Regions from separate parts of the Nonomuraea sp. NPDC048892 genome, predicted to be linked through region 1. Evidence: riboswitches for the same ligand, from Rfam matches in the RefSeq annotation. Region 1 holds a riboswitch; each other region holds the start of a gene.
What was found. A riboswitch is a leader RNA that binds a small molecule or an ion and turns the genes downstream of it on or off. The one in region 1 is predicted to bind cyclic di-AMP.
Positions count from the first base shown of each region.

Region 2: another riboswitch for cyclic di-AMP. It lies ahead of AB0C28_RS25440 (C40 family peptidase); the one in region 1 lies ahead of AB0C28_RS49635 (C40 family peptidase).
Region 3: another riboswitch for cyclic di-AMP. It lies ahead of AB0C28_RS00035 (C40 family peptidase); the one in region 1 lies ahead of AB0C28_RS49635 (C40 family peptidase).

Region 1 is NZ_JBEZFZ010000033.1:55,375-59,555, forward strand. Features, by position in the region: gene serA (phosphoglycerate dehydrogenase) at 1-502, shown strand, start outside; gene AB0C28_RS49630 (class I SAM-dependent methyltransferase) at 1,022-1,837, opposite strand; gene AB0C28_RS49635 (C40 family peptidase) at 1,982-2,518, opposite strand; cyclic di-AMP (ydaO/yuaA leader) riboswitch at 2,572-2,718, opposite strand; gene AB0C28_RS49640 (3-isopropylmalate dehydrogenase) at 2,817-3,863, shown strand; gene AB0C28_RS49645 (branched-chain amino acid aminotransferase) at 4,153-4,181, shown strand, end outside.
Region 2 is NZ_JBEZFZ010000007.1:298,947-303,127, forward strand. Features, by position in the region: gene AB0C28_RS25430 (NYN domain-containing protein) at 1-45, shown strand, start outside; gene AB0C28_RS25435 (C40 family peptidase) at 129-1,103, shown strand; cyclic di-AMP (ydaO/yuaA leader) riboswitch at 1,639-1,804, shown strand; gene AB0C28_RS25440 (C40 family peptidase) at 1,878-2,399, shown strand; gene AB0C28_RS25445 (hypothetical protein) at 2,686-3,585, shown strand; gene AB0C28_RS25450 (M48 family metallopeptidase) at 3,597-4,181, shown strand, end outside.
Region 3 is NZ_JBEZFZ010000001.1:5,225-9,405, reverse strand. Features, by position in the region: gene lysX (bifunctional lysylphosphatidylglycerol synthetase/lysine--tRNA ligase LysX) at 1-19, shown strand, start outside; gene AB0C28_RS00045 (hypothetical protein) at 627-827, opposite strand; gene AB0C28_RS00040 (LuxR C-terminal-related transcriptional regulator) at 973-1,185, shown strand; gene AB0C28_RS00035 (C40 family peptidase) at 1,232-2,275, opposite strand; cyclic di-AMP (ydaO/yuaA leader) riboswitch at 2,281-2,430, opposite strand; gene AB0C28_RS00030 (amino-acid N-acetyltransferase) at 2,711-3,280, shown strand; gene AB0C28_RS00025 (hypothetical protein) at 3,291-4,130, opposite strand.

The DNA of each region.
Region 1 (4,181 bases):
GATCGAGCTGGCCGCGCTCAAGGGCGTCTTCGCCGACGTGGTCGAGGAGCAGGTCACCTACGTCAACGCGCCGCTGCTGGCCAAGGACCGCGGCATCGCCGTCGAGCTGGTGACCAGCGCCGAGAGCCCCGACTGGCGCAACGTGGTGACCGTGCGCGGTGTGCTGGCCGACGGCCGCACGGTCTCGGTCTCCGGCACGCTGTCCGGCCCCCGGCAGATCACCAAGATCGTCGAGGTCAACGGCTACGAGATGGAGATCGAGCCGACGGCCCACCTCTGCTTCCTCACCTACGCCGACCGCCCCGGCATCGTCGGCGTGGTGGGCCGCCTCCTCGGCGAGCACGGCATCAACATCGCCTCGATGCAGGTGGCCCGTGACGTCAAGGGCGGCAAGGCGCTCATCGCGCTGACCGTCGACTCCGCCATCCCGGCCGAGGTCGTCGAGCAGATCGGCGCCGAGATCGGGGCCGAGAGCGGCCGTTCGGTGGACCTGGAGGACTGACACAGCGGACTGACACACCTGCGTCTCTTCTGATATCAGCGGAAAAGGGCCGTTCCGTTCCACGGGGCGGCCCTTCGCGTCTCACCATGCGAGATAGTAGGACATCCGAGCAGAATGCTCAGGTACTGTTGTCGGTGATGCGCCAGGTTCTCGTACTTATTACCTGCCGCGGCGGGGCCTGTTAGGGCAGGTCGACGACCCGTCGCGGTGTGCGGCGTGTGCGTCGGCCGTCAAGTCCCTCCGTCCGGTCCGTGACCCGGACCACGCGATCAGGCCCGGTCGGATTCCCGACCGGAGTCCGGCTTCCCAGTCGAACGACGTCCGCGAAATGAGATGAGTGACATGTACGAGATGTATGCCTGGAACCGTGCCGACGACCACGAGGACGAGGCGGTCGAGGCCGTGCAGATGGCACTGGACCGGCGCGACAACGGCGGCGCTCCGCAGAGCTCCGGGCAGTAGAACAGGGCTAGAACCCGGCTAGAGCGCGGCTGGAGCGCAGCTAGATGGCGGCGCCTTTCAGAACTCCAGCCGGTAGAACACCGCGGTCCGCCGCATCCCCGGCACCAGTGAGGCGATCCGGGCCACGACGCGGTGGGTGACCGACAGCAGGTCGAACCCGTCGATGTCGAACGCGCTCACCGCCGACAGGCAGCGCAGGCCCGGATGGATCGCCGTCAGCTCGGCGGGGCCGTCGATGCCCCAGTGCATCGTGGCCCCGGCCTTCCGCACCGGCCTGTTCAGCCGTTGCAGCCGCAGCCCGAACGAGCTCAGCGCGTCGAAGACGAACAGGCCACTGGGGAACCGCTCCACGATGGCCCGCAGCAGCGCCCGGCCGCCGTCCGGGTCCAGGTAGTAGAGCAGGCCCTCGGCCACGACCAGCGCGGGGGCGTCGGCGGGGACCCGCTCCAGCCAGGCCAGGTCGGTCACCGACGTGCCCACCGTGGCGTAGGCCCGGCGTTCGGGGAACAGCCGCCGGCGCAGCTCCACCACCTCGGGATAGTCCACGTCGTACCAGCGGACGGAGTCCGGCGGATCGAGCCGGTGTACACGCGTGTCGAGCCCGCAGCCCAGGTGCAGCACCGTGGCCTTGGGGTGGGCGTCGAGGAACCCGGCGGCCCACCTGTCCAGGAAACGTGCCCTGAGCGCGACCGCGGCGGCACTGCCCGGGGTCATGCCCATTCTGCCGAAACCGTGCTCGATCCGGTCGAGCGTCTCCGCGGCCATGCGGTCGCCGAGGATCGGGCGGGGGGATCGGGCGTCGAGCGCCCTGCCGTAGAGCGTGGCGAGGAGGGTGGCCTTCTCCTCCGTCAGGTGCACCTTCTCGGGTGACATGCCTTCACGCTACGTCCGCGCGCGCGGCGCACGGCGGGTGGGGCGGACGGCGGCTCCGCGCTCTCTGCGGCCGCGCGCGCGGCGGGTGCGGGTGGGCGGCGGCCCCGCGCGGCCGCCGCCCACTCGCCGTCTATCTCGTGCGGCTCACTCCACGGAGGCGGTGAGCGGGGTGGGGCCGGTCTCCTCGCGGTGTTCGAGCACCTGCTTCCACTCGCGTACGCCCGCGCGATCCGGCCGGACCGCTCCGACGAACGCCTGCCTGCGCCAGTCGGAGAGCTTCTCCTCCTTCACCACGTCGCCCGTGTGCGGCGAGTGGACCATGTAGCCGGGTTTGGAGATCATGCCCACGTGACCGAGCCCGCTGAAGAAGACCAGGTCACCGGGCTTGAGGTGGTCCCAGGAGATCTTCCTGGAGAACGCGCCGAACTGTTGCGCGGCGGTGCGCGGGAGTTCGATCCCGGCCGCCTCGTAGGCCCGGAGCATCAGCCCCGAGCAGTCGTAGCCCTGCCTGCTCGCTCCGCCCCAGACGTACGGGGTGCCGCGTTTGTCCATGGCGTATCTGATGGCGATCTTCCAGGCGGGAACGGGGAGTTGCTTCTCCTGGATGCGCCTGATCTCGGCGCCGGTCAGGGTGGTGGTGTCGTCGTCGGGGGTGGCTGCCTGGGCTGCTGGGGTGGCCAAGGTGAGTCCGGCGGCCGCGGCCGCCAGGACGATGGCGATGCGAGACAGAGCACTTGTCCTTCCATGGGGCCGGCCGGGTTAGCTGACGGGCTCGGGCCTGGAAGACAGCCCTACGGCGCGCTGGGCGCCGATTCGCCCCTGGGGGAGAGATGGGTCCCCGGCTCCACACAGCGGTTGTGTGGATTAGGCCCGATGGACTTTAGCGAATGGGTCAAGAGGTCGTAAACCCCCCAAATCGGACGTCCGGACCTTGAGATGGTGTGTTCGTCAGACGAGACGAGCCGGTAAGGTACAGCCCATGGAGTCGCGTAACATCCGCTTGGCCGTCATCCCCGGGGATGGCATCGGCACCGAGGTCGTCGCCGAAGGACTCAAGGTCCTGGAGGCCGTGGGTACGAAGATCGAGCCCACCCACTACGAGCTGGGGGCCGCACGCTACCACCGCACGGGCGAGACGCTGCCCGACTCGGTGCTGGAGGAGCTGCGCGGCTTCGACGCGATCCTGCTCGGCGCCATCGGCGACCCCAGCGTGCCGCCCGGCATCCTGGAGCGCGACCTGCTGCTGCGCCTGCGGTTCACCTTCGACCACTACGTCAACCTGCGACCGGTCAAGCTGTTCCCCGGCGTGGAGACGCCGCTGGCCGACACGCCCACCGAGGACATCGACATGATCGTCGTCCGCGAGGGCACCGAGGGCCTCTATGCCGGCACCGGCGGGGCCATGCGGCGGGGCACGCCCCACGAGATCGCCACCCAGGAGTCGCTCAACACCGCCCACGGCGTCGAGCGCGTGGTGCGTTACGCGTTCGAGCAGGCCAAGTCGCGGCCGCGCAAGAAGCTCACGCTCGTCCACAAGACGAATGTGCTGTCCTACGCCGGCGACCTGTGGCAGCGCACGGTCAACCGCGTGGCCGAGGAATACCCCGAGGTCACCACCGACTACAGCCACATCGACGCGGCCTCGATGTTCTTCGTCACCCAGCCCGAGCGCTTCGATGTGATCGTCACCGACAACCTGTTCGGCGACATCATCACCGACCTCGGCGCGGCCATCGCCGGCGGCATCGGCCTGGCGGCCAGCGGCAACATCAACCCCGAGCGGACCGCGCCCAGCATGTTCGAGCCGGTCCACGGCAGCGCGCCCGACATCGCCGGCCAGGGCAAGGCCGACCCCACCGCGACCATCCTGTCCGTCGCCATGCTCCTCGACCATCTCGGCCTGCGCGCCGAGGCGGCCAAGGTCGAGCAGGCGGTCGCCGACGACATCGTCGAGCGCCTGGCCGGCTGGGCCGGTCGCACCACCCACGAGATCGGCGACGACATCACCGCGCGAGTATCCGGCTAGGACCGCCTAGCCCCGATCAAGCGCCTGGCGGTCCGAGGAGGGCTGCCGGGCGCTTTTTCGTGTGCGGGTTCCGGCGACCGCGCAGGCGAATCCAGCGGCCAAAAGGACTAACCACCCCTTTGGCCCCTTGCTATCCCATATGGCGAGACAATAGGAAGTACGGACTGCCTTACGGGCATGGCCGCTCATCGCGGCGGGCCCGCAGCCGGCGGGCAGACCCCGTAGATCCGGTAACTTTCGGTAGATTTCGGTAGATTTTCGGTAGACCGCAGAGAGAAGGACCGCCGTCATGACCATCGCTCAGAAGCTCAGCTTCGA
Region 2 (4,181 bases), on a different contig from region 1:
CCCGTTCCGTCGGGTTTGCTGCTGCGCAGGCTCGGTCGCGCCTAAGTTACGAAATGGCGGTTTAGTCGAACCACACCCGCCACTTCTGTACTATTTCGCCCCAGATATAATCCCTGGGAGGCGACAAAGTGAGGTTTGGCCGGGTGCCGGTGGCCACGGGTCTCGCGTTCGGGCTGATGCTGATCCCCATGGGGGCGGCCACAGCTGACCCCAAACCCACGCTCGCGCAGGCGAAGGCCAAGCTCGACAAGCTCAACGACAAGGCCGACAAGGTCGTCGACCGCTACAACACGGCGACCGAGCGCTACAAGAAGGCCAAGTCCACGTACGGCGAGCTCAACGCGAGCTACAAGCGCAAGCTGGCCACGGTCGCGGACCTGCGGGCCGAGGTCGTCGGCATGGCGGTCTCCAGCTACCAGGCCGGCAACGACGTCACCTCGTGGCCCGGCATCTTCGGCGCGCCCAACCCGCAGGACATGCTCGCCGGGCTGGCCCTGGCCGGGCAGGTCTCGCAGGAGAAGGCCGAGAAGCTGGCGGCCTTCGACCGGGAGAACCGGGGCCTGAAGGTCGAGCGGGGCAAGGCGCAGAAGGCGCTGCAGGACGCCGACAAGGAGCGCGACGGCGTCGAGAAGGAACGCGCGGAGATCCTCAAGCTGATCAAGGATCAGAAGAAGCTGCTGGAGAAGCTGGGGGCCTACAACCCGGGCAACCCCAACAGCGTGGGCCTGAAGTACACCGGCCCCGCCTCCGGCAGCGCGGCGGCGGTGCTGCGGTTCGCGTTCGCACAGGTGGGCAAGCCGTACCGGTTCGGTGCCACGGGGCCGAGCTCGTACGACTGCTCGGGGCTGACCCAGGCGGCCTGGCGGGCGGCCGGGGTCTCGCTGCCCCGTACGACGTGGCAGCAGTGGGCGTGGGGAGCCAACCGCAAGGTGGACCTCAAGTCGCTGCAGCCCGGTGACCTCATCTTCAGCGCGGGGCTCGGGCACGTCAGCATCTACGCGGGCAACGGGCAGATCGTGCACGCGCCGCAGACGGGTGACGTCGTCAAGGTGGTCAAGCTCTCGTCGTACGGCAGCACGCTGGTGGGGGCCGTGCGTCCGTAGCGCCGGTTTCCGATCCCGCCGTCCGGCCGCTCTCGGCCGGCGGCGGGATTTTTTCTGCCTCATCCTACTATGGATCATCGTTCGTGAGACGGAGTCGCGTTCTGGAATGCCTTGTGGCCTGTGTTGATGCCTACGGCCGCCGCCGTACATATCCGGAAATCTGCCGTGACCCTCCCTTAAGGCGGGCACAAGCCTCGGGAGCGCTCCCAGGTCCCGAACGCGTGATTTAAACGGGAAATCTGTGACATAAGCGACAACTTGGACCTGACAATCTTGGGCCCGCTCAAGTGTGAGCAGGGTCACACTTCCATAACATAACCTGGTGTTCCAGCAGGGGTTTCGAATCTGACAAAGTCCTCTGTCTGATCTTTACAGCCGGGCTCACGCTTTGCCGATCCTTGAACTTTCGGCGTAGCTTCTGGCGTCGTCGCGGTGCACAAGCCATGGCCCCGCGAACCCGCATCGGTCCCCTCTCGATGTGCGACAGATAGAAATCCGCCGGTCGTTCCCCGATATCCCCATGTCATTTCATCGGGGCTTCGACCTGCCGAATCCGTGCAGCCAGGAGGCACGGAGCCGGGGACCCAGCGATCCCACGTTTCCCCAGGGATCAGGGGTGAATCGGCGCGCTTATCGCGCCGTAGGGCGACTTCCAGGCCCGAATCCGTCAGCTAACCCGGTAGGCGTTCGTGGAAGACACAAGGAGAAATCCTGTCCAGCTCCCTGCATAACCCCCGTCTGTCCCGCCTTGCCCTGAGTGGCGTAGCGCTCACCATGACCGTGACGGCCGGAGGTTCCATCCTCCTTGCCCCAACGGCTCAGGCGGAGACGACGAGCGAATCGACCGTCACGACGGTGAAGGCGGAAACCACCGCCAAGACCTCGAAGAAGGTCACGGCCGCCCAGCGAAGGGCAGCCAAGGTCGCTCGGCAGCAAACGAAGGCCCGCAAGGCCGTCGCCGTGGCCAAGAACCAGATCGGTGACCCGTACCGATACGGAGCCACAGGACCTGGTTCGTTTGACTGCTCCGGTCTCGTCCAGTTCGCCTGGAAGAGAGCCGGAGTGAAGCTCCCGCGGGTGGCGAGCAGCCAGTTCGCCCGCATCAGGAACAAGATCTCCTGGCGGCGGTTGAAGCCCGGTGATCTCATGTTCTTCAACGGGCTCGGCCACGTCGGCATGTACGTCGGCAAGGGCAAGATGATCCACTCGCCTCGGACAGGCGAACGGGTGCGCATCGACAAGCTGGGCGGTTGGCGCCGGTCGTCATTCGTCGGCGCGGTCCGTCCCGGCATGTGAAGAAGCCCCGCCCGGATCCACGGAAAGCCTTCCCGGATCCGGACGGGGCTCTCGCACGTCCAAGGCGCCTCTCACACGTCCAGGGCCGCCCCCGGCCCGTCCCCGGCCCTCACGGCGCACCTACGGCCACCCGCGAGGCACGCCAGGGCACGTTCAGGATCCCCATGGCACGTCCGTGTCACCCTGTGGGGCCGGGCGGCCGGAACGGCGGTGTGGACCGGCCCGCGTGGGCGGCGGCGGATCGGCCGGGATGAAGTCCGTGCGGGTCCGGCTACGATCGGGCTTCGTGTCCGAGCAGGTGAGCCGACGAGCCGTGGTGGCCTGCCTGCTGCTCATCGCCTCCGGCGGCGCGCCGCTCCACGACTCCCCGATCCTTCCCCCGGAGGCGCGCGACCTCTGGCCGGGCCGCGGCACGGTGATCCGCCGCGGACGGCTCTCCACGGTCGTGGGCCCCGGCGACGGCAGCGGTGGCGGCAGCGGCGGTGAAGACGCCCGCGGCGCTGCAGGCGACGACAAGGGCGGCGGCAAGGACGGCGACGGCAGCGGTGGCGACGGGCTGGAGGAGCTGGCGGCGAGGGCCGACAGGGCCGGGCTCAGGGTCGCCCGGGTGCTCGGCCGGCCGGTGCGCCCGCTGGTGATCGTGCCGGACTCCGCCCGGGACGCCGCCCGCCTGGCGCGGGTGGCCCGGGTCGACGGGCTGGCCGCGCTGGCCGACGGCGGGCGCGTGATCGTCGTTCCCGAGCTCTTCGCCACCCTCACCCCCACCGGCAAGGACGTGGTGCTCGCCCACGAGCTTACCCACGTCACAGCGGGCACCGACGGGCTCCCGATCTGGCTGTACGAAGGGTTCGCCGACTACGTGGGCTACCGCGACGCCGGGCTGCCCGTGACGACCATCGCCGCCGAACTGGCCGCCGAGGTACGCGCGGGACGCCTGCCGGACGCGCTGCCCGGCCCCGCGGACTTCGCGGCGGACGGCCGGGACCCGGCGCGGCCGGCGCGCGCGTACCAGGAGGCGTGGCTGGCGTGTCGCTTCCTCGCCGACCGGTTCGGCGAGGAGACCCTGGTGAGGCTCTACCGCGCGGCCAGGACGACCGGCGCCGACCGGGCGCTCGCCGCGCGAGGACTCACGGCCGCCACACTGACGGCACGGTGGCGCGCGTACGTGCGGGATCAGCTCGGGTGAAGGGGAGCCAGATGAGCGAACGGCAGGACACGGAGGACTCACCGAGGCAGGACGAGCCCCCGGACGGCGCCACGACGGCGGTGACCGCCACGAACCCACCCGGCCCCGGCGACACCACCCCCGCCCCGGAACCCGCCCCAGGGCCCAGCCCAGGGTCTGGAGAGACGCGTGACAGGCCGGACGGAGGGGAGGAGGGAGCTGTGGGGGAGCGGGAGCCGGATTCCGACAGCGGCCTCAGGCGGCCGGCGGCGATCACGCTCGTGCTGCTCGGCCTCGCCGTCCTGGCCGTGGCCGTGTTCAGCACGCCGTGGCAGGCGCTGATCGGCGGCCCGCCGGACCCGTCCCGCGACTTCACCGCCGCCCAGATCGCGAAGGCGCGCGCGTTCGACGCGGCCACCAGCCTGCCCGCCTACCTCTCGCTCGCCCTCACGCTCGTCTTCGCCGGCCTCCTCGTCGCCACCCCGTTCGGCGCGAAGGTGACAGGGCGGCTGAAAGGCCCGTGGTGGCTGCGGGTGATCCTCGGCGTCGTGCTGATCACCGCGATCACCGAGCTGGTCAGGTGGCCGCTGGGCGTCTGGTACGAGACGATCCTGCGC
Region 3 (4,181 bases), on a different contig from region 1:
GGTCAAGCCCACCCACTGAGTCACGGTCACCCGGCGCGGCCCCGTCGGGCCGCGCCGGGCCTTGCCCGGGATCGAACCGGCCCCGCCCGGGTGCGCACCGGTCCCGCCCCGGTGCGCCGGGGTGCGCCTGGCCTCAGCCGTCGGCGATGAGGCCGACTCGGGCTCTCAGCTCCCGCACTCTCGTCACGGCGTAGTCGTGAAACTCCCTTCCGGCCCGCCCGGTTCCCGGCCCGAGCGCCGCTGTAAGCATCGGGTCAAGGCGCGCGCCAGGATCTCACTACGGCCGCGGCTCCGTTCGTGATCCTCCGCAGGCGCTCCGAGCGGTTCGCTGATCGTCGTGTCCGGAAGTGACCACGCCGGAGCGGACCCGAGAGCGGGCTCGCCGGGCGGAGCGGCGAGCAGGTCGCCGGTGATCACCTCCAGGCGCGGGCTCGGACGCCGGCACCTGCGGAAAGTGACGCCCTGATCACCAGGGCGCGCGGCCAGGTGCGCTCCTGCGGGTCCGTCCGTACGAGCGGCCCGGCCTGCTGACCTGGGCCTGTGCCGGCCATGGGCGCGGTGCCGCGACCGCAGCGCGGATCGCGGAGCGGCAGGGTGCGGAGGACGTGCGTGGTGGCTGCGAGTGATCAGACGCGCGTGCGGAACAAAGCGGTCCAGGCGCGAAGATCGCGATGACGGGGATAAGGATCACGCAGAAATTCGCCGTCGAATGGATCAAAACCCAGCACGTCCACCGCGTTCGTCATTGCGGATCCGGCCTGCGCGGAAGGCTCGATGACTTCGCGTATCGCCCGACGATCATTAGCGACATATCGCGAGTGCGTCATATATATCGGATCATGTCAATAGCGCTCGTCAAGAGCTCGGATTGTCATGCTTGACGACCTTTCCAGGATGCGTTTAACGTCTGCGAGGAGCGACTTCGGCCCACTTGAGAGGCCCAAGTTCAGCTGTTGGGGGGGAGGGCTCCCGATGGATGTGCTCACTGAAGGCGTCGAGCTGAGTCATGCCGATCTTGCGTTGCTGTCGGAGCTGGCCAAGGGAGTCACGGTTGACCGGGTGGGCAGACGTCTGGACATCAGCGGTCGTACCGTACGTCGGCGATTGCGCGGCATCTGCGACCGCATCGGCGTGGCCACGGCGATCGAGGCCGTGGCCTGGGCGGCCCGCCGCCAGCTGATCTAGCGGCGGGCACGTCTGGCGACAGCGCCGGCGAGCCGTGGGCAGGGGCTCAGTCGGCGATGCGTACGGCGCCGGCGAACGGCCGGTTGGCGATCGAGGCGATGCGCACCACGTCACCGGTCCGCGGCGCGTGCACCATCATGCCGCCGCCGAGATAGATGCCGACGTGGTGCAGGTCGCTGTAGAAGAACACCAGGTCGCCCGGCCGCATCTGCTCGCGCGGGATGTGCCGGCCCGCCGTCCACTGGCTGCCGGTGTAGTGGGGCAGTGAGATGCCCACCCTCTGGTAGGCGGCCATGACCAGACCGGAGCAGTCGAAGGAGCTCGGCCCCTCGGCGCCCCAGACGTACGGCTTGAGCTGCTGTGTGAGCGCCCAGCGCGCGGCCTGGGCGGCCTTGCCGGCGCCGACGATCGGCAGGTCGACGCGGGTCGCGCGGGTGCCGGGCCGCCCGGCCTCGCCCAGCGCCCGGCTGAACAGGTTGCTCTCGACCTTGGTGACCAGCTTGGTGATCTTGTCGCGCTTGCCGCCCAGCTCGTTGACGAGCTGCTCGACCTCGTCGATGCGCGCCTTGGCGCCGGCCCTGGCCCGCTCGGCGGCCGCCCTGGCCTTGGTGACCTGGTTGACCGCCTCGCCCTGCTGCTGCTCCAGCACGTACGTGGTGGCGGCGCGGTCGAGGAAGGTGTCGGGGTCCTTGGAGGTGGTGAACGCCAGCACCCGGCCCAGGCCGCCCGTGATGTAGGCGTTCTCGGCGAGCATGGCGGCCTTGGCCCGCTTGGCGGCGAGATCGGCCTCACTGGTGGCCAGGGTCTTCTTCGCGGCCTCTGCGGCCTTCTTGGCGGTCTTGAGCTTCTCCCGCTGGCCGTTGTACTGCTCGCTCAGCGTCTCGATCTCGGTGTGCATCTTCTCGACCCGCTTGGCCAGCTCCTTGAGCGAGGGCTTGGGATCGGCGGACGCCGAGGCGACGGGGATCGCGAGGAGGACCGCGGCGATCGTGAGACTCACCACACCGAAGCGGTGTGGCCGCCGAGGTCGTTCCGGAGGGCGGGCGTGCTTGCCCGCCGTCTTCCCCCCACCGTCGTGCGTGCGCTTCACCAACGAGCTCCTCTCATGGACGCCTACCGGGTTAGCTGACGGGTTCGGGCCGGAGCAGCCCTACCGAACGATTCGGATTCACCCCAGTGGTGACGATGGGGGTCGTCACCGGCGGGTCCCCGGCTTCCCTCACGGGAATTGGGCGTGTCCCTCACGTTGTGACACGTGGGGGACATCGTCGCAGGACACTAATGCACTCCGGGTTCGTGCTCAACCAGAACTGCCGAGTCTGTAGAGGTTTCACAACCGAAGGGTCACAAGGTGATCTCGTGGTCACTCGTACAGAAGCGACTTTATGTCCCCTTTGCCCTTGCTTCCGCCGCAGCCGCGAGGTCGGCGCCAGGGACGCGCCCATATGACCGGGTCATGTAACAGGATGGGCCGGGACATGGCAGTTAGGGCCGAGCCGTAATGACATCTGTACTCTGGAGAGCCATGGAGCAGGTGGCCGAACTGACGATGCCCGAGACCGCGGTGGTGGTCCGGCGTGCCCGCACGCCGGATGTGCGCACGGTCAGGAGGCTAGTGGACACCTACGCGGGCGCGGGCCCGCGGCTCCTGGAGAAGGCCACAGTGACCCTGTACGAAGACGTGCAGGAGTTCTGGGTGGCCGAGCGGGGCGGGCAGGTAGTCGGCTGCGGCGCGCTCCACGTGCTGTGGGAGGACCTCGCGGAGGTCCGCACCGTGGCCGTGGATCCCGAGTGCCGGGGCATGGGCGTCGGCCATCGGATCGTCTCGGCGCTGATACAGCAGGCGACGGATCTGGGTCTGCGGCGTGTATTCTGTCTAACTTTTGAGGTCGATTTCTTCGCGAGACTCGGGTTCCGCCCGATACAGGGCACCCCCGTCTCACCCGAGGTGTACGCCGAACTTCTCGCCTCCTACGACGAGGGCGTGGCGGAGTTCCTCGACCTGGAACACGTCAAACCGAACACCCTGGGCAACACCCGCATGCTGCTCCATCTGACATCGGGTGACGCGGACCTTGACCAGATGGAAAGGTGATTGTTGATACCTATGTCGATACGTTGGGCAGCACAGGCATGTGTCCTGACACGTGCCACATGCGCACTCGAAGCGAGGTGACACGGTGAGCACCGGACAGCCGCCGTATCCACAGGACGACTCCGGAGAAAACTCTGCCCCCGGCACCCCTTACGGGCAGCAGAACTCGGGCCGCCACCCCGGCGAGCCCGACCCCGACGTCACTGTGGTCGGCTACCGGGCGGACGACGCCTATGGGCAGCAGCCCCAGTACGGCCAGCAGCAGGGCTACGGACAGCAGCAGCAGTCCCAGCCCGGCTACGGCCAGCAGGGCTACGGCCAGCAGCAGCAATACGGCCAGCAGCCCCAGTACGGTCAGCAGCAGGGCTACGGACAGCAGCAGCAGTCCCAGCCCGGCTACGGCCAGCAGGGCTATGGCCAGCAGGACTACGGTCAGCAGCAGCAGTCTCAGCCTGACTACGGTCAGCAGGCTCAGTACGGGCAGCAGGGCTACGGCCAGCAGCCTCAGTCGGGTCAGCAGCCGCAGTACGGTCAGCAGCAGCAGTCGCAGCCGGGCTATGGCCAGCAGGACTACGGTCAGCAGCAGGGCTATGGACAGCAGCAGCAGTCTCAGCCTGACTACGGTCAGCAGGCTCAGTACGGGCAGCAGGGCTACGGCCAGCAGCCTCAGTCGGGTCAGCAGCCCCAGTACGGTCAGCAGCAGCAGTCGCAACCCGGCTACGGCCAGCAGGACTACGGTCAGCAGCAGGGTTACGGCCAGCAGCAGCAGTCCCAGCCCGGCTACGGCCAGCAGGGCTACGACCAGCAGGCTTACGGCCAGCAGGGCTATGGGCAGCAGCAGCAGTCGCAACCCGGTTACGGCCAGCAGGGCTATGACCAGCAGCAGGCCTACGGTCAGCAG